One region of the Sporomusa sp. 246TCP1 genome, then DNA from elsewhere that is predicted to be linked to it. Evidence: riboswitches for the same ligand, from Rfam matches in the RefSeq annotation. Region 1 holds a riboswitch; each other region holds the start of a gene.
The links. A riboswitch is a leader RNA that binds a small molecule or an ion and turns the genes downstream of it on or off. The one in region 1 is predicted to bind cyclic di-GMP.
Positions count from the first base shown of each region.

Region 2: linked by a shared signal. The riboswitch ahead of AC1ECB_RS11990 (methyl-accepting chemotaxis protein) and the one ahead of AC1ECB_RS25845 (methyl-accepting chemotaxis protein) in region 1 are both predicted to bind cyclic di-GMP.
Region 3: linked by a shared signal. The riboswitch ahead of AC1ECB_RS16065 (HD-GYP domain-containing protein) and the one ahead of AC1ECB_RS25845 (methyl-accepting chemotaxis protein) in region 1 are both predicted to bind cyclic di-GMP.

Region 1 covers NZ_CM170492.1:5,471,564-5,482,219, reverse strand. Annotated here, with positions in the region: gene AC1ECB_RS25845 (methyl-accepting chemotaxis protein) at 38-2,071, opposite strand; cyclic di-GMP riboswitch class I at 2,443-2,530, opposite strand; gene phoU (phosphate signaling complex protein PhoU) at 2,935-3,591, opposite strand; gene pstB (phosphate ABC transporter ATP-binding protein PstB) at 3,608-4,393, opposite strand; gene AC1ECB_RS25830 (response regulator) at 4,642-5,343, opposite strand; gene AC1ECB_RS25825 (HU family DNA-binding protein) at 5,427-5,702, opposite strand; gene yabN (bifunctional methyltransferase/pyrophosphohydrolase YabN) at 5,797-7,266, opposite strand; gene AC1ECB_RS25815 (putative polysaccharide biosynthesis protein) at 7,269-8,870, opposite strand; gene spoVT (stage V sporulation protein T) at 9,046-9,612, opposite strand; gene mfd (transcription-repair coupling factor) at 9,768-10,656, opposite strand, start outside.
Region 2 covers NZ_CM170492.1:2,493,326-2,503,981, forward strand. Annotated here, with positions in the region: gene AC1ECB_RS11960 (MFS transporter) at 1-678, shown strand, start outside; gene AC1ECB_RS11965 (P-loop NTPase family protein) at 836-1,567, shown strand; one part of gene AC1ECB_RS11970 (IS630 family transposase) at 1,579-2,128, opposite strand; one part of gene AC1ECB_RS11970 (IS630 family transposase) at 2,127-2,635, opposite strand; gene AC1ECB_RS11975 (excinuclease ABC subunit UvrA) at 2,798-4,405, shown strand; gene AC1ECB_RS11980 (serine hydrolase domain-containing protein) at 4,402-5,313, shown strand; gene splB (spore photoproduct lyase) at 5,433-6,455, opposite strand; gene AC1ECB_RS11990 (methyl-accepting chemotaxis protein) at 6,522-8,234, opposite strand; cyclic di-GMP riboswitch class I at 8,391-8,475, opposite strand; gene AC1ECB_RS11995 (glycerate kinase) at 8,528-9,679, opposite strand; gene AC1ECB_RS12000 (4-hydroxy-tetrahydrodipicolinate reductase) at 9,753-10,520, opposite strand.
Region 3 covers NZ_CM170492.1:3,381,492-3,392,147, reverse strand. Annotated here, with positions in the region: gene glpA (anaerobic glycerol-3-phosphate dehydrogenase subunit GlpA) at 1-106, shown strand, start outside; gene AC1ECB_RS16095 (RuBisCO large subunit C-terminal-like domain-containing protein) at 217-1,545, shown strand; gene glpK (glycerol kinase GlpK) at 1,765-3,267, shown strand; gene AC1ECB_RS16085 (MIP/aquaporin family protein) at 3,289-4,038, shown strand; gene AC1ECB_RS16080 (FAD-binding protein) at 4,094-5,209, shown strand; gene AC1ECB_RS16075 (anaerobic glycerol-3-phosphate dehydrogenase subunit C) at 5,211-6,401, shown strand; gene AC1ECB_RS16070 (glycerol-3-phosphate responsive antiterminator) at 6,560-7,174, shown strand; cyclic di-GMP riboswitch class I at 7,922-8,008, shown strand; gene AC1ECB_RS16065 (HD-GYP domain-containing protein) at 8,324-9,376, shown strand; gene AC1ECB_RS16060 (EVE domain-containing protein) at 9,520-9,936, opposite strand; gene AC1ECB_RS16055 (hybrid sensor histidine kinase/response regulator) at 10,026-10,656, opposite strand, start outside.

The sequences.
Region 1 (10,656 bases):
TCACATTATTTACAAACACCCATACTAACCTTAGCTTTTAGACTCGAAATTTATTAATAAGCATTTTTAGTTCTTCGGCTATGTCGGCTATATTTCTACTTAATGCAGAAATTTCCTCTGTTGAGGCGGATTGCTCTTCTGACGTTGCGGCAACTTCCCCGGTTGCATCTGCTGTCCCCTCAACAACTTCAGCAATAGTTGCAACGGCCTCCTGAACGTTTATCGAATATTTTTCAAGGATTTCCAAATGACTCTGCAAACTACTAATATTTCTTTCTGACTGCACAATTGCATCGGTCGCCTTTTTAATGACTTCCCCAACAGTGTCAAAATTACTTACCTGCAAATCAACCTGCGCCATACTGTCTTCCATAATACGAACCGTAGCATCTGTTTCAGATTGGATATCTTGTACAAGGTTACTTATTTGCGTTGCCGCATGGGCTGATTGTTCGGCCAATTTCCGAACTTCTTCTGCTACTACACCAAAGCCTCTGCCATGCTCTCCTGCCCTTGCTGCCTCAATGGCCGCATTGAGGGACAATAGGTTGGTCTGTCCCGCGATACCAGTAATAATGTCCACTATACTGCTGATTTCGTGTGACCTTCGGCCCAAATTTTGCATTGATCCAGTTGCAGATTTAACAATATCTTGTAAACAAGTCAGCTGATCAGTTGCTGCTTGCAACGATTTTACTCCTTCATTAGTAGCCTGTGAAGTCCCTGTGGCATACTCCAGTGTTGCAACTGCTTCTGCAAGGCCGGCATGAACATGTTCTTTAGTAGCTTCCACTTTCTCTCGAATTTCAATAATTTGTTTATTCTGTTGTGTGGCCCCTTCAGCTATTTGAGTTATAGTTATAGCAATCTTATTGGCTGTCTCGCCATTTTGGTTTGCTCCTTCCGCCATATTGCACGAGATATCAGCCATTTGGCTTGTTGAATCTTTTATTTTAAAAATTAGCGCATATAGATTGTTCCGCATATCAGCAAACCCATTGACCAACTGACCAATTTCATCATGCGAAACAATCGTCCTTTTACGTTCTCTTAAATCACCATTTGCTAATAGCAAGCATTCATCCCTAATTAATGCTATGGGATTAGCAATACGACGACTAATTATTATAACAAATATGCTTGCCACCACCAGGCAAACAATTGATACTGACAACATTGCCCACATTAACGCATTGACTTCGTGTAGTGCCTCTTCTTTCGGGGCATTCACCACCATGAACCAGCGGTTCCCGCTTGTTAGATTAATTGGAGTTATTATACCAATGACGTTAACCCCCTCCTCGGAAATGTATTCCCCTCGTACCTGGTTTCCGGAAGAGGCGGCTTTATTAAATAAATTCACTAAATTATTATCTAGTTCTGTTACTTTTAAATTTAAATCTGGATTAATAGTCTTACTGCTAAGAGTTAATTTCCCTTCAACATCCTTATTGTGAGGATTTACAATAATAGTACCTGTCGAATCAAGAATATACCCATATCCCGAATCCTGAAATTTAAGTTCTTTCACCAGTTCAGCAAGACTGTCCATAGCCATAGACCCCGTAAGCACACCGGTTATTTGTCCCTGATTGAGAACAGGAACGGCAACATTAATGCCCACTTTCCCAGTGGTTCTGCTGACTATCACATCTGAAACAACCGGCTTAGAGGTTGCTATTGTTTTTTTAAAATATTCCCTGTCACCAGCTTCAACTTTGCTGCCATCTGGACGTAATCCTGAACCACTGGGATAAAGGTATATTATATTTGCTAAGCCCTCTAAATGTTTAGAACAATCATTCAAGTTTTTTACAAGTGTCTGTTCATCAACAGGATTGTATATCGGGCTAATGCTTGAAAATGATTCCAATTGAACTTTTGCACCATTGATATGACTTTCAATACGATGAGAGTAATCAGCTCCTATTGACATAGCAGTATCTTCCACGCTCTGGCTTAAAGCCTGCCGGGATAAAAAGTAACCTGTTCCAGACAATATGGCAAAAGATACTATAACGAATGGCAAAAAAATTAAAAGTAGTTTTACTTTAATACTGGTAACCTTCATCTTATAATCATACCCCTCAATCCACTCAAAGCACAAATCGGAATGAAACCGTTGTCTTTAAGATTATTTTGTTTTACTACTAAATTACAGGCAACCACAAATTACATGTCAATAAGCACGTTGGTTTCTTATAACTACGCATTTTTATATAATACATCCCCCCTTTCAGCAGCACATATCTATGCCACTAGAGTACAAAAGACTTCAATACAAATTAATTCATTCACCTTTCATCACATTTTTTCAATTTCTTTTATGCTTTTCTACGTCTGCGACTCACTCGTATCGCTATTTTTGTATTTCATATTGTCCCTACAAAAACAAAACCAGACTTCGCTTTAGTCTGGTTTAAAACATTTTAGTTAAACTAAAACGGCAACCTGGCAATCATAGTACCCGTGGTACAATAGACCCATGGCTTTGCGTCCTTACCTTTCGATAAGTTTGCAACTATGGGAGTCAAAGAAACGATTCTTTGACTCATTTTATTCTTTGAACTATATTTTTACCATGCCCATAGATCTACTATTTAGCGCAAAAGTTTTTATAAATTCCATGATAAAATCTGATGGTTGTTATCAAATCATAACAAAAATTACTATTTTTATATCTAGTGTCATATTTTACATAAATATTAATACATAAACAAACATATGTCAACAAAATAAATGAACTATTTAGTTTTTATCGGTTTATAATTCCCAATGATAATTACCCCAAAAAATGCATCCCTTTTGTGCTTTTCTATCCTAATATGATTCCATACATAAAAAAGGCGAGATTACTTCGCGTTGTTCGCAATGACATCCCTGGTCATTGCAAGCGCCAGCGTAGCAATCTCGCCTGTTCTATTTGCCTACATTCTATTTTTTCCGCCGCCGCTGCCCTGTTACCAAATACACTGTCCATTCTGCAATATTAGTGGCATGGTCAGCAATTCGTTCCAGATAGCGGGCAACAAAGATGAGCTGTGTGGCCTGGCTAATAGTTGTGGGGTCTTCCATCATATAGGTCAACAGTTCTCTAAATACCTGATTATAGATATTATCAACCTCATCATCGTTTAAACACACCTGTTCAGCCAGCGTAATATCAAGAGTAGTATAGGCTTCCAGAGAATCCTTAAGCATTTTTTGCGACATTTGCGCCATACGGGGAATATCAACCAGCGGTTTAATCAAGGATTGCTTATTCATGGCCAACGCTATTTTGGCGATATCATAGGCATGGTCACCCATTCGTTCCAAATCGGTAGTAATCTTAAGGCCAGTGCCGATAATCCGCAAATCGCGGGCCAAGGGCTGCTGTCTGGCGATCAGTACCATGCACTTATCTTCAATATCAATTTCCATCTGGTCAATTTCATCATCATAATCCATAACCTTCTGAGCCAGTTCGTTGTCCTGTTGAGCCAACGAAATCACGGCTTCATCTATTGCTTGGTCTACCGCCTTGCCCATATTTAGTAAGGCCTGACGCAGATCCGCCAGTTCCTGATCATAACTATGTCTTGTTACCATTTTGCAATCCCTCCTTTTACCCAAAGCGTCCAGTAATATAATCTTCCGTTCGCTTATCCTGTGGGCGCGTAAAAATATTGTCAGTTTTATCTTGCTCTACCAAATCGCCATTTAAGAAAAAACCGGTATAATCAGATACCCGAGCCGCCTGTTGCATGTTATGCGTAACCATGACAATCGTATATTGTGATTTCAGCTCAGTTACTAATTCTTCAATCTTCATCGTCGATATCGGGTCAAGCGCAGAGCAGGGCTCATCCATTAACAGTACCTCAGGTTCAACGGCTAGCAAACGCGCAATACAAAGCCGTTGCTGCTGACCACCAGATAATCCCATTGCGGAGGAATGCAACCGGTCTTTAACCTCATCCCAAAGTGCCGATCCAGTCAGACTCTTCTCGACAATTTCATTCAACAATGCGCGGTTGGATTGTCCATGAATACGCGGTCCGTAGGCAATATTGTCATAAATGGACATTGGAAATGGATTGGGGCGCTGAAAGACCATGCCCACCCGTTTTCGCAGCATAACTGTGTCAATTTTGGGGTGATATATATTCTCGTCGTCAAGCAATACCTCGCCCTCGATTTTTACACTTTCAATCAAATCATTCATACGGTTAAGTGTTTTGAGAAAGGTCGATTTACCACAGCCCGAAGGGCCGATTAACGCCAACACACTGTTTTCCGCAATATCAATTGAGATCTTTTTTAGGGCCAGAACATCACCATAATACAGCTTCAACTTATTTACCTGGATTTTATATTTCATAAGCCAGTTTTGCCTCCTGTCGTTTCTCATATGCAATATAACATAAAAATAGGCGGCTGAATGTTAACATCTTGTTAACATTCGTTTAAATTTATACCCCTAAAGAAAAAAAGACGAAATTACCTCACCTACGTCTGCAATGACGCAGTGGAACCCAATCCATCGTCATTGCGAGCGCAGTGTGGCAATTTCGCCCCTCATACTATTACAATGTGTTAACGAGTTTTTCAGCCTTTTTTTACTATAAAATATATGCAACTAACGCGTTCTACCAAGACTTAGTTCTCTGACAAATCCTTAAACCGATACCCAACGCCGCGTACGGTTTCAATGGCCTCAACAACTTCATTCTCTTGGCCCAATTTTACCCTTAAATGCCGCACATGTACATCGACAGTTCTGGTATCACCAAAATATTCGTAGCCCCATACCTTTTCAAGCAGTTGTTCTCTGGTAAATACTTTGCCGGTGTTTGTTGCAAACAACTTGAGCATTTCATATTCTTTGGGAGTAAGCTCCAGCTTGAGCGTCCCCAAATAGGCCTCATAACGACTAAAATTAAGTCTAAGCTTACCCAGAACCAATTCGCCACCGACTGCGCTTTCTTTGTTGCTGCGCCTGAGGACAGCTTTAATTCTGGCCAAGAGTTCGCGCGGGCTAAAGGGCTTGGTGATGTAATCATCTGCCCCTAGTTCAAGCCCAATTACTTTATCGATTTCTTCACTTTTAGCGGTAAGCATAATAATAGGAATGGCGGCTGTTTCCCGGGAGTTTTTCACAATGCGGCATACTTCAAGACCATCCATGCCTGGCAGCATCAGGTCAAGCACAATAAGCTCCGGCTTTTCGGCTTTAGCCATAGTTACAGCCGCCTGCCCATCACCAGCCTCAATGGTCTTATAGCCTGACTTCTCCAAAGTAAACTTTATAAGTTCACGGATATTAATTTCATCATCTACTATCAAAATCTTACCTGTCATAAATGATGTCTCTCCTCATTCGTGGATAAAGCAAAAACCAGGTTCAAGAAACCTGGTTTATTGTAGTCTTGTCCACTTTAGCTTTACGCGTTTACAGTATCTTTTAATCCCTTACCTGCTTTGAATACTGGGTTTTTGGAAGCTGGAATAGTAATCTCGTTGCCAGTTTGTGGATTACGTCCTTTACGTTCCTCGCGAGTCTTCACTTCAAAAGTGCCAAATCCAATAATTTGCACTTTATCATCATTGGCTAGGGCCTCTTCAATAGCGGCGAATACAGAATTAATAGCTTTCTCGGCATCCTTTTGAGTCATATCAGCTTTTTGGGCTACTGCTTTAACCAGGTCAGTTTTATTCACAATCGTGTCCCCCTAACGTAAATCGATTACGATTAGCTTTATTCGCTACGTAATTTTTTATTCCTGCTATGATTAAAAAAAATGGCAAAAAAACTCATCCAGCGCTCTCTTTTCTCTTGGCTTCTTCCCACAACACATCAAGATCAGCCAAAATCGTGTTTTCCCAGGCTATCCCCTGCTCTTTGAGCTTAGTCTCAATATAATTAAACCGCCGCCTGAATTTGTTATTTGTGCGGTTAAGTGCGGTCTCTGGATCAATACCCATAAACCGGGCCAAATTGACAACAGCAAATAGCACATCACCTAATTCGTCTTCTGTCTTCTGAGCACGCTCAGCTTCAGGCAGCGCCGCGGCCTCTTTTAATTCGTCCAGTTCTTCTGCTATCTTGTCCCATACCGGACCAATATCATCCCAGTCAAAACCAACCTTAGCCGCTTTGGCTTGCAGTTTGTAAGCCGCCATAAGGGTAGGCAGGCCGATAGGAATACCATCAAGCACCCCTATCCTTTCGCCAGCCTTTTCCCGTTTCTTGATCTGGTCCCAATTAACAACAACTTCAGCCGCATCCCGCACGGTTATTTTCCCAAACACATGTGGATGGCGACGCACCATTTTCTCGGTAACTGTATCCACCACATCCTGCATGGTAAAACCGCCGCTCTCTTCGGCCAAACGCGCATGGAATACAATCTGGAGCAATAAATCGCCAAGTTCTTCACATAACTTAACACCGTCAGCCAGATCAATGGCTTCCAGTACTTCATAGACCTCTTCCACAATATAACGGCGCAGACTGAGATGTGTCTGTTCAATATCCCAGACACATCCACCAGGCGAACGCAGGCGGGCCATAACATCCACCACCGGATCAAGCGAAAATAGTTTACTGCACGCCGGACGATGCGGTACATATACACTAGTAAGATGATCAATGCCAGCAAGCCGGTCAAGTTCAAACAACATTACCTTGGTTATCTGTTCTTCCGGCAAACCCAGATGACGGACAACAGTAACCTGGTATTCGTCTCCCAAATAATCCATTAGTGCTAACTTAGCATCTGACGCTACCTGGCGGCTATATACCTGGGTAATAATCAAACCAGTCACAAGATCAGGTGGCAAAAGCCCCAAATCAGCCGCATCCACAATGGTTACACCAGTGATTGGGTCTACACCCAGTCTTGTATACAATATCTCTAAAAAACTCATGGCCGGAATAATAGCAAGGCTTACCCCGGCTTCTCCGGCCTGTGCACTAATTAACTCTACCGTCTTTTCCGCTACCAACGGACTGCCGGGAACAGCATATACAATATCCTGTCCTTGCTTTGCTTTTTCAATCACAGCAGCAGCAATTTGCTGATACAGAGTGGCAAAGTCTTCGGTCTGCTCATACAAGTAGTCAAAACTGGAAAAGCTAACCCCGCTCGTTTTAAGCGTATCTACACAGGGATGCTTGGCCGTACGTAACAATAGCGTTCTGTTCCCGTTCAATAGTTCCCATGTTTCCAGTGTTATGTGCTTAAAGCTGCCAGGACCAAGTCCGACAATAGTGATTCCCATAGTTATCGCCTCAACAGTCTGAATTTCTTTAAAATAACCGCCAATTTTCCACCTACCCGTGGTAGTTGCTCAATATCGCGAACCGCAACCCCGCCAACCAATAAAATAACAATGCCGAATACCATCCCTCCCACACTAATAGCTCCTAATGTAGCTACGCTATTATGGAGCGTTTGGCTCATTATAGCATCATAGCTTAAGAGCACAACAACTCCCATGACAACAGAGGCTATGATTGTTTTAAAAGCATCCTTGATATTGAGACTAAAGCCGACATAGCGGTAAACGAAAACCATATTTAAAAGTGCTGCCACGCCAAAATCAGCAACCGTGGCCCAGGCGGCCCCCATAATACCCAAGGCCGGTATAGAAGTAAGTGTCCAACTCATAATAATTTTTACTACAGCCGAAACGCCCATATTGATAACAGGAATAGCCGTATGACCCAGCCCCTGCAGCACACCGGTTGTTACCTGATGTATGCCTAGAAGAAAAATACCGACCGCTAAAATGGCGATAGACGTGCCCGCATTCGGCGTGCCATACAACATCAGTGAAATAGGTGTAGCTAGTAAACACAAGCCCACAAAGCTTGGAATGGTTATCAGGTTGGAAATACGCATTGCTGTGGATATCCGCTGATAAATCAGCTGCTTATCACCAAGTGTATAGGCCTCCGATACAGCCGGTACCAAACTTGCTGCCAGCGATGCCGTTAAAATTGTTGCCAAATTGACCAGTGGCACCGCCATACCGGTAAGATAACCAAACAACTCAGTAGCTTGCTCTACAGTATAACCGGCCACTTCTAATCTGGCCGGCACAATTAAAAGATCAATATTAGATACCACCGGCAGCATAATATTCGCCAGTGATACTGGTAACGCCAGTTTCACAATCCGGCTGATAATACTGACGCTAGATTCCTGGATAACCATCGGCTGGGTTTTCATCTTATGCTTAAAACCAGGTTTATGCCGCCAATAATAATATAATAGTACCAACAGTCCGGCGGCAGCACCAGGACCAGCCCCAAAGCTCGCTCCGGCTGCGGCAAACTCCAGACCATGCGGCAGCAGAATATAGGCAAAGGCAATCATTGTGACAACCCGGAAAAGCTGCTCAAAAATCTGGGAAACCGCCGTGGGTGTCATCATTTGCAGCCCCTGAAAATAACCTCGATAACTGGACAGTACGGTTACAAAGAAGATGGCTGGGGCCAATGCAGCAATGGCATAATAAGCACGAGCATCACGAACAAAATGATGTTCAATCAGCCACCCGGCGCCATAGTACAAAAGAAAGGTAAACACAATGCCGGTAATCGCCAATACCCCTAACGAAATCCGAAAAACGCGATTTGCGCCGCGGTAATCACTGCGAGCCAGTTTTTCAGCCACAATGATGGAAATGGCTACCGGAATACCAGCTGATGAAATACTGAGCGCCAATAAGTAAATGGGATAAGCCATTTGGTACAAGCCTACCCCCTCGCCGCCCAACAGACGGGATAGTAAAATGCGGTTAACCGAGCCGATAATTTTAACAACAATTCCGGCTACTGTTAAAATCAACGCACCTTTTAAAAATGTATCTTTACTCAATACCGAGTCATTCCTCTCCAATCTGGTCTCTACTTGACCACTTTACCTATTATAGCAAAATCTACCTGCCATTAAAACCATAATTAATGATCCATAATGAATACGCTAAAATAATATAAAAGTAGCGAACTTAACAGGAGTGTTATTGTCCGCTACTTCGCCTATTGTGTAACTATTATTGAGCCATTTGTTTTGCCAAAAATCCTGCTGCTGTTTCGGCTAGCTTGACCTCCATATCGGTCATTTGTATTCCCGGTTCCTTGGAGCAGATAATAACAGCACCAATGGCATCCCCTTCCACAAGAATGGGGGCAATAACTTCAGCTGTGAATTTACAGGGTTCATCGTCTTCGCATTGGGAGGCGCAATCCTGACAATGTTTGGACTCACCCGGATTGCTGATTAAAACAGTTTTACGCTCCTCCATTACTTTCTCCACTGCCGGGCCAAGGGGCTTGCTCAAAAACTCCTTTTTAGCGCCACCCGCAACTGCGACTACATTATCACGATCTGCAATCAAAATAATATGTCCAATAGCCTCAAACAAGGATTCCGCATATTCCTTGGCAAAATCCCCCAATTCCCCGACCAGAGAGTATTTCTTTAGAATAACCTCACCCTCACGGTCGACATATATTTCCAGAGGATCGCCTTCACGGATTCTAAGAGTTCGTCTAATTTCTTTGGGTATTACAACCCGGCCTAGATCATCAATTCTGCGTACAATTCCGGTTGCCTTCACCAGTATCCCCCTTTCTATAGCTTTTGAAGAATAAAATCAGATAATACCTTGCAAGGCGACAGTAAATATCTTACTCGTTCATTGATAGTAGTATATATCTGGGTGATGTGTTTTATTCATTTTTCTGCCTGCAAAACCAACGTATAAGTTAACATTTATTTCGGATCTGTAACTCCTGACAAACAGGTAAATAACTTCGTTAATACTTCTATCAGCGGCAGGTTTATGCGGGAAGTAGTAAGGCGCATGGTATCCGGCGGTCCGGGAAGAAAGGACAACTTGCCGGGGAAAAGTTCCCTGGCTTTGACTAAGCCCTCGTCAGTCACATTAGGCATATCACCAAAGGATATTTCCACACGCCCGCCCCGTTCGGCGATCAATCGAACACCCAACTGGCGTGCCAAGTTTTTGATCCGGGCAACACCTAAAAGATTGGTAACAGGCAGCGGCGGCTCACCAAAGCGATCAATAAGCTCATCAATAAGTTCAGTCAAATGAGCTTCCTGGCGAATAGCGGCAATACGCTGATATATTTCAATCTTGTGCATAGCATCACTAATATAATCACCGGTAAGATAAGCATCAAGCGTAAGTTCAATTGTCGGCTCAGGCGGCGGTAAGACTATTTTACCTGTTTTTAGCTCTTCAACAGCTTCATCTAACAACCGGCAGTACATCTCAAATCCGACACTGACAATATGTCCATGCTGCTCTCGTCCTAAGAGATTACCGGCCCCCCGTATCTCCAAATCCCGCATGGCGATTTTGAAACCCGAACCAAGCTCAGCAAACTCTTTGATGGCCTGGAGCCGTTTTTCGGCTACCTCAGTTAATACTTTATCCTGACGATAGGTAAAGTAAGCATAAGCCATCCGATGTGAGCGTCCAACCCGCCCTCGCATTTGATACAGCTGGGACAAACCGAAATGATCGGCATCATAAATAATAATGGTATTGGCATTAGATACATCCAAGCCATTTTCAATAATACTTGTGCATAATAAGACATCATCATGACCTTCATAAAAATCAAGCATAACCTGC
Region 2 (10,656 bases), 3.0 Mb from region 1:
GTTTACTCTTTTTGTTGTTTAGCCGGCGCGGTTGTAATCAACCTCCTGGTAGAACCGATAACAAAAAAAGAACTAAAATCGACAAGTTTATTTGATTTTCGGAGCATATTGAAGTTGATCGGACAGCGACAAACATGTATTTCGTTGATCGGGATCATTATTTACGGTACTGGATATGGAACATTTCTCACAATTATACCCTCATTCTTATTGCAAGAAAAATCCGTAAGCTCAGTTGAAATCGGCGTGTTCTTTTCATTGTTTTATGTGGCGATAAGCTTTTCGCAAGTTATTACCGGTCCACTAACTGACATATTTGGGCGGAACAGATTTATGATTATAGGGCTTCTCGTCACAATTGCCGGGATAATTATCGCCCCGGTCTTAAGTATGCCGTTAGTCTTATTGGCACTTACAGTTGCAAGTTTAGGAATGGGTACTTTTCATCTCGCTTCAATGGGCTTTTTGAATGAGATTGTACCTGACTATTTAAAAGGCACGATTTCGGGGGCATATTACTCTTTTTGGGGTATTGGGATGTTTTTTGGTCCACCGATAATAGCCAAAATATCTACATGCACCAGTTTTAAGGTATCAATGGCGGGTTATTCACTCTTTATACTACTTGTTGCAATTGGACTGATGATTAGCTCCAGGTGTAAAGCAGAGATTAAATGAAAAATTAATTCTATGTTACACTAAAGCTTAAACAGTATACCTAGTACTTATAAACGCAATAAATATATAGCACTACCTGGCGTCTATTTCTAAAGCCGAAATAGACGTCTCCTTTTAACAAGTAGTTATTTTTTTAAGGGATATGAGGGAAAAATCCATGAATGAGTATATTGCGCTAAAGAATGCGCGGGTTCATAACTTAAAAGGTATTGATGTTACAATTCCCAAAAATAAGCTAACAGTTATTACCGGCGTATCAGGAAGCGGTAAGTCAAGCCTTGCCTTTGACACGCTTTATGAAGAAAGTAAAAGGCGCTATTTAATGTTTTCAGGCACACAATTTATGGTGGATAGCACCCCGACATTTGATAGTATATCAGGACTTTCTCCAACCGTTGCAGTAGAGCAACGTATTATCCGTCAATCAAACCCACGTAGCACAGTTGGAACAAGAACAAAAATAAGTAATATGCTCGCAATGCTATTCGCAACTTATGGTGAACACGACAACAAATATGACGATGGTCAGCCTCTTTCAATGGAGATGTTTCAGAAAAATTCTCCTAAAGGTATGTGCGTACAATGTTTAGGCAGCGGGATTATTAAACAGCTTGATGAAGAAAAGTTGTTTGCTGATTCGTCACAAAAAATAGAGGATGTTTCTCTTGGTTTAGGTAAGCGAGGAAGCACTAGAAAAATACTTGATAGCTTTTATAAATACCATAACCTTTTGCCAACACAAAAACTATCCACACTGACGGATGAACAATTATTTTATTTGAAATATGGCGATAATGGTAAGTCATCCTTTATTGGATTTATACCGTGGATAACACATATTACAAATGGCGCTTTAGCTACATCAGGCCGTCTATATACAACGCATTAAACAATGAAAAATTAAACACAAATGCGGTCGACGGTCTTAAGCGGATTACGATTAATATCATTAATAAAAGCAAATACAGCATTAGCAATTTCCTCAACTGATTTGAAAAAAACATTGTAGATGCAGGTGCGTTTGAGCCAACCCCATACTTTTTCAATTGGATTTAGTTGTGGGCTATATGGGGGTAAAAAAACTAACTCAAGTACTTCTTTGTTTTGTTGCAAAAAAGGTTGAAGCAGTTTGGCATGATGAATGCGGGCATTGTCCAAAATCATCACGATTTTTTGACCAGGATATTTCTCAAGCACCAATTGCAAAAATGCGAGAAATTGCTGTGCATCATAACTGGTAGAGTGACTACATACTACTTCTCCGGTTTCATAATCTAATACGCCGATTAGCTTTACACCACTGTGTTTTCCGTAGGTTGGAACTATTCTTTGCTTTCCTTTAGGAAACCAAGTCCGAAAAATGGCTTGATAGTCCCTAATCATGCACTCATCTTGAAACAGCAGACGGTCGATTGTACCATGCAAAAGCGAATCTTTCAGTTCATAAAGTTTTTTTAAACTCTTCTTGTTTTTGAGGATTTGCATTAGCCAGAGTGTATGTGGGCCGGGTACAGCTAAATCCAAGGCTATGCAACAAATTTAACGTACCGCGTATACTGTAAGTTACACCAAAAGTTTTCTCAATCCATTGCTGCAGTAAGGGAGCTGTCCAGTTCATTTCTACCGAAAATCCAGCGTCTTTTGGAACGTGATGTGCAACCATATCATACACTTGTTGGCATTGCTCTTCGCTTAAAAAGGTTGGCCGGCCTGGCGAATGGTTCATTCGTAAGCCTTTTAATCCGCAATTAACATAAAGATTAATATATCGATAGACTGTGCTAAGAGCCCGCCCAGTTATTTGAGAAATTGTTTCTTTTGAATACCCTTGCAAATACAGGTAAATCGTTTGATAACGTTCCTGCATCCGCGAATTCTTACATGACTTCATTTTTCTTTTGAGGCGTTTGACTCTTCGATGGATTACTTCTGATGGTAATTGGCGGATGTCTCGCATGTGTCTACCCCTTCGTCATGAATTAATTGACAAAGGATTTCGCCATAAAATCCAAAAACCATTTTCTTAACAAATAATAATTATCAATAGTTGCTTCTTTTTGATATTTTTTTACTCTTTAATGCGTCATATATAGAATATCTCTTAACCAGCGCAGGATATATGAATAAATGCTCTTGCCCTAAATGCGGAGGCACAGGGCTTGGCGAACAAGCTTCGCACACAGTTATTATGGGTAAAACCATTTCTGAACTTGAGAAAATGTACATTAAAGACCTATATATTTTTTTAGACAAAGCCACTTTGAAGCAAACGCCATTACTTGGTGAAATACTTGTAAAGCTAAACTGCATGGTTGATGTTGGCTTACATCATCTTGCGCTTTCACGCCCTGTCCCTACACTTTCCGGCGGCGAGATTCAAAGATTATTCTTGGCTTCATACATTATCGCAGAAATGGATAGCATTATTTTCATATTTGATGAACCGACAATAGGGCTGCATGAAGTAGAAAAAGCAAAGCTAATTAAAATTCTTAAAAATCTTGTTGAACGCGGAAATACGGTAATAACTGTTGAGCATGATGAAAACTTCATGCGCTGTGCCGATTATATTATTGACTTAGGGCCAAACGCGGGAATATATGGCGGCGAAAAGATTTTTCAAGGTTCATTTAACGAATTTTTATATTGCGAACATTCAAATACCGCTCCCTATTTGAAAAATGAAAGCATTTTTACGGTTAAAAAAACGTATAAACCAATTAATACGCAAAAAATTTTAAAGATAGAAAATGCCTGCTTACATAATTTACAGAATATAACTGTTACTATTCCATTAGGTTTAATAGTAGGCGTTGCTGGGGTGTCAGGCAGCGGCAAATCAAGCCTTATTTCCAATACGCTCGTACCAAAATTAAAAGATATTTTGCATACAAAATGCGTGATTGATGATGAGGATGATGAAACCTCATCTGAAACCGATAATGTAGCAATCAGCGGAACGGAACATATAAAAAAGTGCCTTGTTATAGACCAAAAGCCAATCGGTAGAAGCCGTACCTCTTGCCCTGCCACCTATACAGGTATGTTTGACCGCATTCGCGCTTTATTTGCTCAAAAAAGCGGCTTACCGGCAGGATTGTTTACCGTAAACTCCCAAGGTGGCTGTAAAGTATGCAAGGGTGACGGCGAGGTACACTATCATGTAGGTTTTGGTAATTTTATAGATTTGGAGTGTGAATCATGCGGAGGTACAGGATTTATTCCTGAAGCACTGGAAGTAACTCTTGATGGTAAAAACATCAGAGACATTTTGACCTTAACTGTTGATGAGGCGACGGAATTTTTCAAAGGTAAAGATAAACCCATTGAAAACATGCTTGCTACACTTTTACGTGTCGGAATGAGTTATATTACTCTTGGACAAAAAACACCTACCATATCCGGCGGCGAAAGCCAACGGATTAAGCTTGCGAAAGAACTGTCAAAGGGGCAAAATTCCAAAGATACCGTTTATATATTGGACGAGCCTACCACAGGGCTTTCTTTTCACGACAGTTTACGGCTTATGAAACTAATGCAAGAGCTTGTGGATAAAGGCAATACTGTCATTGTTACAGAACACGACCCGTACGTGCTGTCAAACTGCGATTATATAATTGAAATGGGAGTTGGTGGAGGTAGTGACGGCGGAAATATAATTGCGACAGGAACTCCTGCTAAATTAAAAGCTGATAAAAATTCTATTATAGGTCGGTATTTGAAGTGAATGAGGATCTAACAAAATTTACAGATGAATATATCAAACAAAAACGATACCGGCTGATAAACAGCGTCGTGCTTTATAAGGATTCCAAACTTATTTTAGCGAGATATTACAATGGATTTGATAAAAATAGCCGTAATAACATTAAATCTATTTGGAAAAGCATTTTGTCCATTTGTATAGGCATCTGTTTGGATAAGGGATATATTAAGCACCTTGATGAGCCCATTGCAAATTATCTTGATGAGTTTGCAGAAAATAATCACCCATATCATAAACTGATTACAATTCGGCATTTGCTTACCATGACGTCGGGAATTTATTGGAATGGTGGCATTCATTATCATTGCCCAATGCTTGAACAGCTCTGGAAAGTAGCAAACTGCATAGGACAGCTTGCTGACACAGCTATGGCTAATGTACCCGGAACAAAGTTTGTATATAAAGAATGGGATGTTATATTATTATCAGCGATTATTGGAAAAGCGGCAGAAAAAAGTGCATATGTGTTTTGTAAAGAAAACCTGTATGAACCGCTTGGAATAACAAGTGGCGCATGGGCTAAGTTTTCAAATGATGTTGATTATAATATAAGCAAAAATCCGAATCATGAGGCGCAGTCTGATTTGTCAGCTTGCGACCTTGCCAAAATCGGTTTTTTATTTCTGGATAATGGAAAAGATATTGTCGATGAAAAATATGTCAAGGCAGCTGTTTTGCCCTCGCAAAATGCAAAAGAGTATGGATTTTTATGGTGGTTATTTGATGGAGGTTACGCTTGCCGAGGATATGGAGGGCAAGAGATAACTATTCTGCCGGGAAAAAATATAGTGTATGTTATTCAAGCAACTCCGACCGCACAAAGCAAAAGTTATAGAGATGTTTTTGATAATATTATTCAGATGATATGAATAAATTAGTAGGGCAAACAGGGCAGTTTTCTACTCTTTGTTTGAAATTCTGCACCGTTACCAATGATACGGTTCATCTCTACTAATCTTAAATGAAAAATCTTTCACGATGAATTACATTATACAAAGTACTCCACTTTAGCCTCTGGAAAGTACGCCTTTGCCTGTGCAAACATATATTCCTTTAATGTTGCTATTGTATTATCCTGATAAAGATATTTGCCATAACCGAATTGCCCATATTTAAATCGTCGCGCTTCCTCGTCCAGAGGGAGAGTTGTTTGCGGAAACAAATCCAGTATCTGACTTTTTGCCCGCTTAGTAAAACGGTGACTGATAAATTCAAAGGTAATATCCCTACGGGCTGTCTGGGGCAACTGGTCATTTAGGGATTGGAACAACCAGTCATATTCTTCCTCCCACCCCTCGAATTGAAGAATAGGAGCAATGATGAACCCCAGCGGGTAACCGGCAGCAGCCACTTTGACCGCTGCTGCCACCCGTTCCGCCGCCGTCGGTGTTAAATGCTCGTATTTTCGTATCACAGTTGGGGCGTTGAGACTAAAACGAAACCGTGTCCGGCCATTATGCCTAACAGCCAAAAGAGAGTCAACATCCGTAAACTTCGTGACAAATCGAAACCGTCCCAATGTTCGCTCGGCAAAAAATTCAATTGCTTGCCGCAATACTCCTGTCAGGTATTCTGTCGGAATAGGGTCAGAAGTGGCCGCTCCTTCAAAAATGGTAACATCCGGCGCGCGTTCAGCTATATATTCGTCGGCCTGTTCTAATATTTGCTCATTGTTGACATATACACGCAAATATGGCTTTTTACCCAGCGTTGTGGCCAAATAACAGTACTCACACATACCGGGACAACTAGTATTTAATGGAAGCTGGTAATGGGCCGATGGCTTGCATGCTGAGAATTTAGTACTTCGACGCACGCCTACAACAAGAGTACGTTTGGCTTCACTAAAAGTCTGCTGTTGGTTTTTCCCCGGAATGCCGGTAACACGGTTATGAGACCCTGTTAACTCAATAGGCACTGATAAATCCAGCAATTTATCATAGATCTTTTTGCCAAGCGGAAATTCTAACGCCTGAGGCTCAAAAAAAGCTCGTTTAGGTACAAAGCGCATATACTTCACTCCTATAACATTTAAGCCTAGTATGCGCAATGCGCAGCGCATTAAGACTAGGTTGACCTAGATTTTAAATTTCCGGATTTCATGTTGTAATTCTTCTGCCATTTTAGCCAGGCTCTGGCTACTAGCTGCAATTTCTTCCATAGATGCTGATTGCTCTTCTGTTGCTGCTGAGACAGTTTGTGTATGTCCAAGCGCCTCGCTGCTTATAGTATCAATTTTATTTACTGCTAAAACAATATGCTGACTATCTGTTGCCATCTGTTGCATATTAGTAGAAATTTCTTTAACTTGTTCAGAAACCTCAGTCACAAGACTGGCGATATTATCAAAAGACTGACCCGCTAAAGTTACCACTTCCGTTCCTCTTTTTACTTCCTTAGTACCGTCAGTCATAGCCGCAACCGCGCTATCTGTTTCAAGTTGTATTTCGCCAATTAAATCGGCTATTTGTTTTGCGGCTTCTTGGGATTGCTCTGCAAGTTTCCTAACTTCTTCTGCAACTACGGCAAAACCTCTACCTTGTTCTCCTGCTCTAGCGGCTTCTATGGCGGCATTTAAAGCAAGCAAATTCGTCTGCCCGGCTATACCAGATATAGTATCAACAATTTGTCCAATTTCCTTAGAGCGCTCTCCTAGCTTCGCGACAACAATTGCGGAATTATTTACTGTTTTTTCTATACTGCTCATTTGTTCGTTAGCCTTGGCGATAGCCCCCAGACCATTTTGTGCCGTTTCAGCTGTTTTGTTTGTAGTGCTTGCCACAACGCTACTGTCCGCAGCCGCTTGTTGGACATTGGCCGACATATGGTTAATTGTAATTGACGTATCATCAATAGCCTTTGATTGTTTTTCTGCTCCACTCGCTACTTCTGCGATTGTTGAAGCTACCTGGGTTGCAGCTTGTGCAGATTGTTCCGCGCTTGCTGTTAACTGTTCGGATGAAGCCGCTAGCTGCTCCGCCGTCTGAGCTACATTTTTTATAAGAATTCGAAGATTTTCAGCCATACTATTAACAGCTTTAGTTAGCTGACCTACCTCATCTTTAGAATCAAAGCTAATGTCCTGTACGTTTAAGTTTCCATTCGCAATCTCTTGCACATTGGCAACTACTGCAGTAAGTGGTTTGGATATTATTGTTGCTACCCACCATCCTAATCCTAAAGCAAGTATCATGGATATTAACGGGATACAAATAAGCATTTTATTAGCAAAAGCAAAATCCAAATCATTCTGAATGTTTATCACATCTGCTGTTTTAGCATCATTTTCTGCAAGTTCGTCACAGAGCTTATTCATAGTATTGAGATGAGGTAAAGCATAATTCCTATAGTATTCGTAGGCATCTAATTTTTGTCCAGTAGATGCTATATCTAAAGATTTTTGGCGTTCGATTCTATATGAGTTTAATGCTTCTTTTATTTGGGAAATTCTTTCTCTTTCGGCCAGATCAAGATTCATTTTTTCATAATTAGCCATTATACCATCATTTTCATCTTTAAGTTTAACAAACTGTTGAGTAAATTTCTGTTCTTGATCTTTACCAATATTTAATAATATCAATTGTACAGTAATAGCTTCTCCAGCTCTAATATTGACTCTAAATGAATTTATCCATTTGATCGGCAGTAAATTATCTTCATAAATTTTAGTCACGTCCGTATTTGCTTTTTGATTAAAGTAGAAACCCGTAAAACCGATTAATCCCATTCCAATAGCCATTATTATAATAAGGCTGATAATTTTTGTTGCTGTGTTTAGATTTTTAAACATGCAGTTCGCGCCTTCTTTCATAGTCAATACCATTTCTTCGTTATACTAGGTCATGAAAACCTTATCAGAAAAAATAATAGGTTGAAACACTACAGCATTTGACCCACTCCTTTCAAAATTAATAGGCTACTAGATTGCATTAGAGTTTCTAACTCAATTTGCAACCTGGCAGCCATAACATTTTTGTCTTAGACCCACGGTTTTGCGTCCTCATTTTTCAATGAGTTTGCTTAACATTCAACTATTTTCATGTAAATTTTACCACCATTTATATGACAAGTCTAGCTAAAATGTTAATTCCGTCCTCCTATTTGCATGCCTGCTTTAACAATATAACAAAGCCTTTCCGCTCCCTTTTCAATTAATTCTGTTCCGCGCTCTATACACTCATCTAAAGACATCGGGCCGGGAACGATACTCATCACTCCGTCAATCCCCTGTTTTAACACCTCTTCATGTCCCTGTCCCAAGCCACCTGAAATACACAATACAGGAACATTATATTTTTTGGCTAATTTAGCCACTCCTACAGGGGCTTTGCCAAAAGCCGTCTGAAAGTCGGTGCGTCCTTCACCAGTGATCACAAATTGAGCCGATTTCACTATCGCTTCAAAGTTAATGGCCTCAAGAACAATTTCCACGCCTGGCCTCAGTTTAGCGTTGGTAAAAAGCAGGAATCCGGCACCAAGTCCACCGGCGGCACCTGCTCCTGGGTATTCTGCTACCTCTTTGTCTGTTGCCTTTTGTGCTTTTCCGGCAAAATGCCGCAAAGCCTCATCAAGCTGGACAACCATTTCCGGGCTAGCGCCTTTTTGCGGCCCATACACAGCAGATGCACCTTTTGGTCCGCACAAAGGGTTATCTACATCACAAGCCACCATGATCTTTGTATCCTTAAGCCGTATGTCAATTCCCGACATGTCGACACAATCCAGGTTGGCTAAAGCGGCTCCTCCGTACGGAAGTTCATGTCCTTTAGCGTCCAGGAATTTTACTCCTAATGCCTGCGCCATACCGCTGCCGCCATCATTAGTAGCACTGCCGCCAATACCAATAATGATTTTTCTTAGACCCCTATCAAGAGCTGCTTTAATTAATTCTCCTGTACCATAGGTAGTAGCAATACGGGGATCTTTCTTATCCTTAGGTACAAGAGGCAAACCTGAGGCAGACGCCATCTCAATAACGGCCGTTTCGCCGTCTCCCACAATACCCCAAAGGGCATCTACCATATCACCAAGCGGTCCGACTACAGGTTTAACTATAATTTGACCGCCAGTAGCCGTTACTAAGGCTTCTACTGTTCCTTCCCCACCATCAGCTATTGGCAGCTTTATGACTTCTGATTCTGGAAAAACTTGACGAATTCCTTTCTCAATGGCATTTGCAGTATCCACTGCTGACACACTACCCTTAAATGAATCTGGTGCAACTACAATGCGCATATCTTACCTAACCCTTTCTTGTATCAGGTCATTTTCTTTTAATTAACTTTAAATGATTATGTCTCAGAGCAATCTAATATACCGGAATATTTTGTCTAAACATCTCTGCAATTATTGTTTCCATAGTATACAGTCCTGGAGGTTGGCCTATAAGACATTTCACTGCAAAAATAGCCCCCTGACCAAAGGCTGCCCTGTTTATGCTTTCATGCTGCAACCGTATAGTCTGATTAGGCATCCCAAAGATGATCTCGTGACGCCCAACAATTCCACCAACACGAATAGAATTTAGGTGTTCTTCCTCATTGAGACCTAGTAAATTCGCAATTCTCTTTGCCGTTCCAGACACTTCGCGTTTTCCTTTAAAATGTTCCTCTACAATTTCAATATCTGCGTGAGGGGCTATTTTTTGCAAAATTTGAGCTGCTACCATCAAAACGTTAATTCCTAACGTAATGTTTGGAGAATATAGTACCTGATTATACTTTGCAAGAGATTTTATCAGATCTATTTCCTCCTGTTCGTATTTTGAAATAGCAGATACTATTGGAATTCCTGCTTCCGCTGCCTTTCTATATAAATAAACCCCTGAAGAATCCGAAAAATCAACAAGGGCATCAACCGGCCTTTCAAGAAAAAAATCATTATCGACATCCTCAATAGAAAAAATCTTACCTGCATCAAACTCATATCCCAACAAGCGGCTTGCATATTTGTGATGATCCGCATAACCTTTTCGAACCACCCATGATAATGCAAACTGACTGTCATTCAAGAATTCGTGGGCAATTACTTTGCCCGTTTTCCCAAAACCGAAAATACCAATCCTAATTTTTTTCAATACTAACTCCTCCTTAAAAACTGTAGTTATTAGTTTTTTGCTACCTTCATCCTGCATGATCGTAGCTAACTGATAAAATCAGTCTTTGAGAAGGACACCTAAAAAAACCTATTAACTGGTTTTTTAGTACTGGCAG
Region 3 (10,656 bases), 2.1 Mb from region 1:
GGAAGTGGTGGCGCAAGGCAAACAAACTCAACAATTGTTTCTAAGCCACCACTTATATGACGAAGCACTGAGTTGTGCCCATTTAGGGGAAGACACGGCAAGATAGCCTTGCGCTTTTAACTATAAAAATACTTTTGGGAGGTGATGAGGGAATTAGTTCGATAAAAAAGAGTTGTATATTGACGAACTTAATTTAAAGAAGGAGTTGTTGACAAAATGAAAGATTTATACAATCCCAGTTTGTTTCCTCTAAATGAAGGTATTGACAGCAATGATTATGTAGTAGCAACCTATTTAGTAGGGGGATCTGCCCAGGCTGATTTAGTAGCTAAATCGGCTGCTTTGGCCATTGAACAGTCTTCCGGATCATGGTTTGCTGTTCCAGGAGAAACGGAAGCTATTAGGGCAAGAAGCGCTGCAAAAATAATTGGTATCTACAGTGTTCCCAACTATGAATTGATTGCCCAGATGCCTAAAGATCAGACGAGGTATTTTATTTTACGGTGCGCGTATCCATGGGTCAATTTCTATGATAATATTCCTTTAATGCTGTCTACAGTTATTGGCAATATATCGTCTATGCCAAATCTGAAATTAGTCGACTTGGAATTTCCAGAAAGCTTCCTAAAGCAATTTAAAGGTCCGAAATTTGGTATTTCCGGCTTGCGGAAATTATTGAATATTCCACAGCGACCTATTGTAAATAACATGATTAAACCTTGCACCGGCATTACTCCTCAGGAAGGAGCCGAACTTTTCTACAATGCAGCTGTTGGTGGCACCGATTGGATTAAGGATGACGAACTGATTGCCGGTAGTCCTGCTTTTTCGCCATTGGAAGAACGGGTCAAGGCGTATATGGCGGCTGCGAAACGTGCAGATAAGGAAAAAGGCGAAATGACTTTGTTTACCGTAAATGTTACCGATGAGGTAGTTCGTCTCCGTGACAATGCTTACCGGGCAATTGAGGCCGGTGCAAATGCTATCATGGTAAATGTGTTTGGCGTAGGCTACTCAGGACTGCGTATGCTGGCAGAAGATAAGAACATTAATGTTCCTATTTGTGTCCACACATGCTATGGAGGAGCTCAGACCGTATCTCCTTATCAGGGAATGAGCACCGAGGTAGCCCAAAAACTTATCCGGATTTGCGGTGGCGATATGTCACTCAATGTTGCTCCATCTGCTAAGTTTAACGCTCTTAAGGAAAAATTCGTTCGTACATGGCATGTCGGCTACTCCAAAATGTATCATATCAAACAAACCTTTACCCATGTCGGTGGTGGTGTAACACCTGGAATGGTACCCTATTTGATGGATAACCTCGGCAATGACATTATTATTGGGGTTGGCGCTGGTATTCACGGACATCCTATGGGGCCGAAAGCCGGATCAATTGCATTCCGTCAAGCCATTGATGCTGTGATGAAAGGCATTGATATTACTGAAGCGGCCAAGAAGCAGCCTGAATTGGCTGCAGCTATCAAGACCTGGGGTATCTATGGTGTAGACGACTACAATAAGCTTTATGATATTGAAGCATAAAGCCACTAAGCTTTGTATTTAGGGAAAATGGGGAAAAAAGATTTTAAATAGCATGTATCCACTAGCTGATTGCCATGTATGCTTTGCTTTATAAGTGGTAGCATACATGGCGCTAGTCGGATTAGCGTAACGAAGCATCAACTGGACTTTCAGGCGTCGCTTGATGCATGTTAGCTTATTGCCTACGAATTTCTCGATAATTGAACGGGGGGAATGAGTATGGAAAAACAGTATGTTATGGCACTTGATGAAGGTACTACCGGCGTGAGGGCGATCATTTTTGACAAAAGTGGGTGTATTATTGGTGATTGTTCCCGGGAATTTACTCAAATCTTTCCTACCCCGGGTTGGGTCGAACATAATGCGGTGGAAATACTCGAGGCTCAGATCGAAGTAGCTCGTAAGGCCATTAATAAAGCAAAAATATCTCCTGAAGAAATACGCGCAATTGGTGTAACAAATCAAAGAGAAACATCGGTTATCTGGGATAAAACCACAGGAAAACCCATTTATAACGCTATTTGCTGGCAGTCACGCCAAACAGCAGAGATTGTCGAAAAGTGGGTTGAAGACGGATTAACGGAAGAGATCAGAGAAAAAACCGGTCTAGTCATTGACGCTTATTTCTCGGCGTCCAAAATTCCCTGGATTTTGGACAGAATACCTGGGGCACGACAGCGAGCCGAGCAGGGAGAGCTTTTGTTTGGAACCATTGACACTTGGCTGATCTGGAATCTTACAGGCGGTAAAAGCCATAAGACTGATTATTCCAATGCCTCCCGAACCATGCTCTACAATATTATGAGGATGGAGTGGGATGAGGAACTTTGCCGGAAGATGGACATACCGATGGCTCTTCTTCCCGAAGTTATTGATTCAAACGGTGATTATGGGGTAGCTGGCGCATCGTTTTTTGGAGCTGAGATACCGATTAGAGGGGATGCTGGCGACCAACAAGCCGCTCTTTTTGGTCAGGCTTGTTTCAAACCCGGTATGGCTAAGAATACTTTTGGTACAGCTGGTGTGTATGTCATGAATACCGGCAATACGCCGATATTTAAAGATGGTTTGACCACTACTATTGCCTGGGGAATTGACGGAAAAGTCAGTTATGCTTTGGAGGGAGTTATCTTTATTTCCGGTGCGACCATTCAATGGTTGCGTGATGAGGCTAAAATTATTTATACGGCGGCAGATACGGAATGGTATGGCTTTATGGTACCTGATACCGGCGGTGTTTATTTGGTTCCGGCTTTTGTTGGCTTATGTGCTCCCTATTGGGATATGTATGCACGCGGAATGATAATCGGCATTACCAGGGGTACTACCAGAAACCATTTGATTCGTGCAGGTCTTGAGGCATTAGCCTATCAGACGAAAGATATTATTAATGCTGTAATAAAAGACGGTACCATCGAAGTGTCTGAATTGAGAGTAGATGGGGGAGCTGTTAAGAATAGCTTGCTCTGTCAGTTCCAGGCTGATATTTTGGGAATTCCGGTTATCAGACCCAAAATTACTGAAATGACGGCATTGGGAGCAGCCTATTTAGCTGGTTTGGGCAGTGGACTGTGGCAAAGCACCGATGAAATTGCCTCTCAATGGGGCATTGATCAAACCTTTAAGCCTGAAATGTCGGCTGAATACCGTGACAATCTCTATCATGGATGGCAGGAAGCCGTACAACTTTGTATGGGCTGGGCCAAAAAAGTTAAAGTTTGATTGGCTGGGGGGTATTTGTTTATGACAAATTTGTTTGGCGAATTTTTCGGCACCTTAGTTTTACTTAGTTTTGGTTGCGGCGCATGTGCCAATTTGACATTGGCACGTTCAAAGGCAGTTGGCGGCGGTGGTGGCGGTGCCTGGATCGCGGTCACGGCGGGGTGGTCTTTTGGTGTGCTGTTGGGTGTATTTAGTGCCATTGCTACCGGTGCACCTCAAGCGGACTTGAATCCGGCCGTTACCTTGGCCAAAATGATGGTAGGTGTCTATGCTCCTGGACATGCGGTGATGACTATGTTGGCCCAAGTGGCCGGAGGGTTTGCCGGTGGTTGCATAACTTGGTTGATGTTTCTTCCACATTGGGAAGTTACCGAAGACAAAGCCAGCAAACTGAGTATATTTTGCACTGCCCCGGCTATCCGCAATACAACGGCTAATCTGATTTGTGAAGTGCTGGCCACTACCTTTTTGATACTCCTGATCTTTGTAATTTTTTCTCAAGAAGTCAGCGGTGGCGGTGCCAAATTTGTTGCTGGTTTTGGGCCATATATGGTTGCTATTCTGATTTGGGGTTTGGGGCTTAGTTTTGGTGGTCCTACCGGGTATGCTCTCAACCCGGCTCGTGACCTTGGACCGCGTATTGCTCATGCAATTTTACCTATCGCTGGCAAAGGTGGTTCCGACTGGGGGTATTCTTGGATTCCTGTTGTAGGTCCGTTTATCGGTGGTGCGCTATCATTTGTAATTGGCAAGGGAATGGGGATTTTATAGTGGGTGTTTACCGATGGTGGATGGATTGAAACCTTGTTGGGCTAGGTGATAAATAATGGATAATACCCGAAAGCACGTTTTAGTTATTGGCGGCGGCTTGGCCGGAATCACTGCCGCGTCAGCAGCGGCAAAAAACGGCGCCCAGGTAACAATGGTAACCAGCGGGCCGGGCACCTTTGCTCTGGGCGGAGGAACGGTAAGTATTCAGGGGATGAGCAGTGAACAGCCTTATCTGGAAGAAGCTATAGATTTCTTTAGTGCCATGACAGCGGCAGCCGGCTGCGAATATAAAGGGGCTTTTTACGAGCGTACGTTAATTCCGAATATAATGGGGGGCTTTCAAGAGGTAGTGCTAGCCCCCTCCTCTGTCTGGGCTGGCAGGCCGGTCAACGGCAGCAAAGTAATAATAACGGGGATTCATGGTTTAAGCGGCTTTAGTGCGCATTTAACAGCTGAATTGCTTTCTGCATCTGTCAAAAAGTTAGGTATGCAAGTAAAATACAGCGCAGCTACTATCGAAATACCCTGGATGCAAAATCATTCCTTTACTAGCCTGGATGTAGCAAACTATCTGGAAGACAAACAGAATCAGAAGCAACTGGCAGAGCTTGTTCAACCATTGGTCGGGGATAATGATTTGCTGTTATTACCAGCCATTTTCGGATCAAAAATGAAGGAAAAGGAATTCGCTGAGTTCATAAAACAGGTAGGATGTTCTGTGGGTGAGCTTGTTACAGTACCGCCATCAATGGTAGGGTTGAGGGTTTTCCAATGTTTACAGAGATATTTAACACAAGCTGGTGTAGATAGTAACCCAGGTTATCCAGTGCAAGCCCTGCAGTTGGAGGACGGACTTTGTACAGCGGTAATCCTGGATACTCCTGGCAGGAAACGTGTAATTAAAGCCCAGAGCATTATTGTGGCTACAGGTAGAATCAATAAAAATAGTATTGCTATTACTAGAGCAGGTAAAGATAACGAAACATTGCTGCAGGAGGATGCCAGGGTTAACGAACAGCTGCAATTAGTAAATAAAAACAACCTTCCTGTTGCAGCGAATGTATATGGTGCCGGCAATATTCTAGAGACTTATGAGTGTAAAAATGGTAATGCATTGGCGATAGTGACAGGTTACCGGGCAGGACTGCTGGCAGCGGGGGTGACAAGGTAGTATGGAGAAAGAAAAGCTAACTATTGATTATTGTTTAAAATGTTCCTACTGCAATACCGTATGTCCCGTGCTAAAGGTATGTCCTGATTATCCGGGACCTAAAAAGTTGGGCTCTGATATTGAACGTTTCCGGCGTGAAGGCCTGGATTGCAGCTTAGATTGGGTGGATTATTGTCTGGGGTGTGGACAATGCGACTTGATATGCCCTAATCAGGTTAATGTGTCTGAGTACATTGCCGAAGCCAAGGCGCAGCAAAAAAAGACAGGCGTGAAAAAAATTCGCGACTACTTCCTTGCCCGTCCCGCATTACTGGGTAAAATGAGTACAATTGTGACTTCGGTAAGTAATTGTGCTCTCAAAGCGGCCGGTCCATTTATGCCGCTGGGAGGTATTACTGCTAAACGGAATTTGCCGGCCTATACGGCAAAACCACTGCTTGGTACAGACCGAAGCAGCCGGCAGAAAGGGGAAAAGGAGCAAATACTTCTATTTCCTGGTTGTTTCATTAAGTATAATGATTCTGATGTAGGAGCAGCTGCGGTAAAAGTTTTGGAAAAGGCTGGTTACGCTGTGGAAATTGCGCAAACAGGCTGTTGTGGTCTTCCTGCCGCTAGCGACAAAGCGGCGGCATTAGCCGATGCCCGCAACAACATTTTGGCGATGAAGGATGCTGTTATGAAGGGCTGGAAGATTGTTACTGCTTGTACGAGCTGTGGTTATACACTTAAATCCCGGTATGCTGGCCTTTTTAGCGAGGATGAGCAGCTGGCTAAATTGGCGCAGCTGGTAGCAGCCAGTACGTACGATTTGGGTGAACTTTTAGTAGCTTTGCAAGACAGACTGGAACAAAGACAAACCACTGTTTTTCGAAAGTTAGCTTATCATGCGCCTTGTCATCTTAAAGCCCAAGGTATTGGAAAACCATGGGTAAAATTATTAAAAAGCAATCCCTGTCTGGAGATTATTGATGTGGATAATGGGTGCTGCGGAATGTCGGGTACTTACGGCTTTAAAAAAGAAAAGTATGATATTTCGATGAAAATAGGTCAGGCTTTGTTTGATGGCATCAATGAATATAAACCGGATATGGTTATTACTGAGTGTGCAACCTGCCGTTTGCAGATTCAGCATGGCACTAAGTATAAGGCTTTACATCCAGTAGAGGTATTTGCTCAAATTTTTTGCAACTAAGCTGAAACATAGCCAAATCAGGCGGAGAGTTTACTCCGCCTGATTTGGCGCTATGTGTGGATATAATAATTTTTTTCTTAATTATTAAAAGGATTATTAGTTATTATCCGGAATTAAGACATAGTAAGTGATTGAAAATTGCGAAAGGAAGAGATGATATGCTTCCTCAAGATAAAATTATGGCTGCACTACAAGTGTGCCCGATTGTTGCTTCACTGCAAAAACCGGAGATGCTTCCTACTGTAATCAATAGTAATGTTCAAATAGTAATGATTTCATCAGGCGATATTTTCAATATTGTTGAAATAAGTCAGCAATTGCGTAAACATAAGAAAATAGTATTGGTTCATGTTGATATGATTGGCGGCATGGCAAGAGATAAGGTTGCCATCAAGTATCTAAAAGAGAAAGCCGACGTAGATGGCATTGTTACTCCTAACGGTCAACTAGTAGCGACAGGTCATAAAGAAGGTCTTGTGACAGCTCAACGTATTTTTGCTCATGATACGCCATCGGTAATCAGTGGAATCAATGCTTTGCGTCAGTCTAAACCAGATTTTATAGAAATTATGCCAGGGGTAGCGGTGTTGAAGGTATATGAACAAATCAGAAAGCATTTTCAGCAACCAATAATTGCTGCCGGTTTAATCAAAAGCACTCAGGATATTAAACAAATACTCAAGGCAGGTGCTGTAGGTGCTGATACAAGTACTACAAGTTTATGGAACTTTTCGGTTGCAAATTTGACAGCAAAACCCCTTTTGACAATATAGAAGCCAAGCAATTACGTGGTTTGTTTGGGAAAAGGCTATCCGACAATTAAGCTTTTTCTTCAACGTAAGCTTGGTGATAGGTAAGAAGTAACGCAACTATATGAGAGCCTTCGGGCTCTCATTCTTTCAAAATATTGGTCGCTGGGCTGCGATGGTATGAAAGCAACTGATGTAGAAATCCTTAACTATTATTTACAAAACTGAGATAAAAGAGAGGCAGACATTACGAGGAAGCAATATAATAGCAATGGTGTGTCGATGGACCTGTCCCCGTGACACTCATGTCCCCGTGACACTCGCGACCGTTATGTTTGAAAGTGTCTTTTTTTGTCATATAATGATTTTGACAGCTTCCTTCCTTGCTGGAGATAGTTTTTTATCGCAGTATACTTCGTAATAGTAAATAATTACCATACTATTCTAATACAGAGAGCAATTATTCGATTAGATAAATTATTTTATCTAATCGAATAATTGACATTTACTGGCATTTGTGATAAGTTTATGTTACATACATTATTATTTTGTAGAAAAACAAAAAAAGCACTGTTTGAGGGCTAAAATGTGCTTTTATGGCAATTATTGAGGTGCTGAGGATTAGAAAATATGTGTTATGTAAAGTAATGCTAGACAAAATGGGACTAATATCCTAGAAACAGAGATTTTAGTCCTAATTAGTACGTTGACTATTAGTTTATCTTGGTGTAAAATTACAACTGAAATTCCGTTAATATACATAATCATACAAAATTTTCTAGGCAAACTTATCGAAAGATGAGGACGCAAAGCTATGGGTCTAAGGACAGATTGGTCTAGGACTGCCAGGTTGCCGATTCGTAAAGAATTGTACATGTTGGCATCAGTCTGTTTATAGATTGGTGCCATTTATTTTCCAAAAATGATTACAAGGAGGACTGCATGAATATAGTAATGGAAAATCTATATATCATTTTAATAGGATTGGTTGCATTTTGTCTGATATTGTCATATTTTTATTCAAAGGCTTATCCCCCAAAAAGTATATTCCAAAATGCAACAGACTATGTCGAAATACGAACTTGGAGGAAGAGACAGAGACCAGCTAACTTTGATCTTAAATAATTATCGATGCTGACTGTTAATAGTCATGTATTACCAGGGGGTCTGCGCATGAATTTAATTTTTACAAAAGATTTAGTTCCTGGCATGTGCACAGGTAGGGATGTGATAGCTGGGGATGGGTTTATAAAATTATTGACCCAGGGAGCTGTTCTCAATCAATCGCAAATAGACAGCCTTCGAAATTGGGGGGTGCCAGCTATTAATATTGATGATTCCACTGAGAAAATGCAGGAGAAAGTAATTGCTGTTCATATGACTAAGACTGAGTTTGCAAAGGGTTATACTGAAACAATTGATAAAATTGTTCATGCATTTAGACATATTAAAAAATTTAGAGAGGTTCCAATTGCCGAAATGCAGGAACTCGTCGATCAAAAAATTATCCTTTTGGCAGAAACAATTGGAGTTTTGGAGCATTTGCATGATATACGATGTTATAGTGAGAATACCTTTAATCACTCCTTACATGTTGCTATAATTACCGGAATTTTGGGTAAGTGGTGCAACTACAAAGGTACTGAGTTGAAAAAACTAATTTTAACCGGCCTGCTCCATGATATTGGCAAACTGATTGTTCCTTTGTCCATACTAAATAAACCAGGACGTTTATCTGATGAAGAATTTGCCGCCGTTAAGAAGCATCCTCAGGATGGCTATCAAGTGCTTAAAGATGCTCGAATTCCTGAGAATATTAAACTCGGAATTTGGCAGCACCATGAACGGATGGATGGTAGCGGATATCCCCTTGGTCTTATCGGCGATGAAATTTGTGCTGAGGCCAAAATTATTTCTATTGCTGATGTCTATGATGCGATAACATCCGATCGGGTATACCGTCGTAAAATGACGCCGTTTGAGGCGCTTGATATATTGGCAGATGACTTGTTTGAAAAGCTTGAACCTGTTTTCTGCTTGACCTTCATGGATAATATGCGGGATTATCTTATAGGGAGCAGTGTGATTTTAAGCAATGGACAAAAAGCAGATATTATTGCCTTTTATGCCAGAGACAGAGGTTTTACCAAGCCAGTTGTCTGTACACAAAATGGCAAACTTTTGGATCTGCAACAAGAAGAATTATGCATTACAGGGGTTGGGTGATAAATAGTATTAATGGCTTGAATGGGAGTGTTAAAGGTGCTGTACTATTTAACAATTGGGATCTTGGTGTTATTTGCCGGTGCAACAATAGCTGGTTATATGGTTATCTATCGACAAGAACGCAAAAAAAACTTGAGGAAATATTACAGGGAATAGTTCTTAGCCATTGAATGTATCAATTCCCAGTGTTCTTGTGTAACAGGCATAACTGAGAGACGTGACTGACGCACAAGATCCCATTTCTGGAAAGTAGCAGTAGCTTTAATTTCTTTTAAAGTTACAGGCCGGTCTAAGGAGTATCGAGGCTCAACATCTACGACAATAAAACGTTTATCGGTTTCATCAGGATCGGGGTAGGGGGGAGAGACTATTTCCGCTACACCGACGATTGCCTTTTCCTTGCCGGTGTGATAAATAAAGATCTGGTCACCTAGTCTCATGTTTTTTATATGTTTTAGTGCGGTAAAATTTTTTACACCATTCCAGCGATCACGCCCCAAGTGTTGCAGATCAGCATAGCTAAAACTTTCCGGTTCGGTTTTGGCAAGCCAGTGGGCCATTTTTCATCACTCTCCTACTAATTTGTAATTAGATATATATTACATGGAAAATTCACTTAAAAGCGGAGGCTATTTTTCTGCCTGTTATTTTAAGGTTTTTTTCTTAAGCTAAAATAAAAGCTGGCTCCTTCATTGACTTTTCCTGTTATCCATGCCGTGCCATGGTGTCGTTTAAGTATTTTTTGGCATATTGCTAACCCAACGCCAGAACCTTCAAATTCATTATTGGAGTGAAGTCTTTGGAATATGTTAAACAATCTGGCTGAATATTTCATATCAAAACCTGCGCCGTTATCTTGAAGTGCAATAATAAATTCAGTATCAGTTTGTGTAGCTGTGACTTTGATAGACGCTTTTGCTTTATGGCGCGTATATTTTAAGGCGTTGGAAAGAATATTTTGTACAAGAAGCTTGAACATTAGAGCATCGCCCTGAATGGTGGGGAGAGGCGCAAGTGTAAATTCTATATCTCGCACCGGTTCCAGTGCAACTAGTTCAGTATATGTTTTGGAAAATAACTGATTTAAGTCAATAGTAGTCAGATTCATTTTCCTTTCACACATACGTGATAAATCAAGCAGGTGATCGATGATTTGGATGACTTCCTGGGATTTTTCCTGGATGTTGCTGATTAGTTCCTGCCCATCGGAATCAATTTTATCTGCGTAATCGGCAGCAAGATATTCGGTAAGTTTATTTAAAGATAGCAAAGGTGATTTT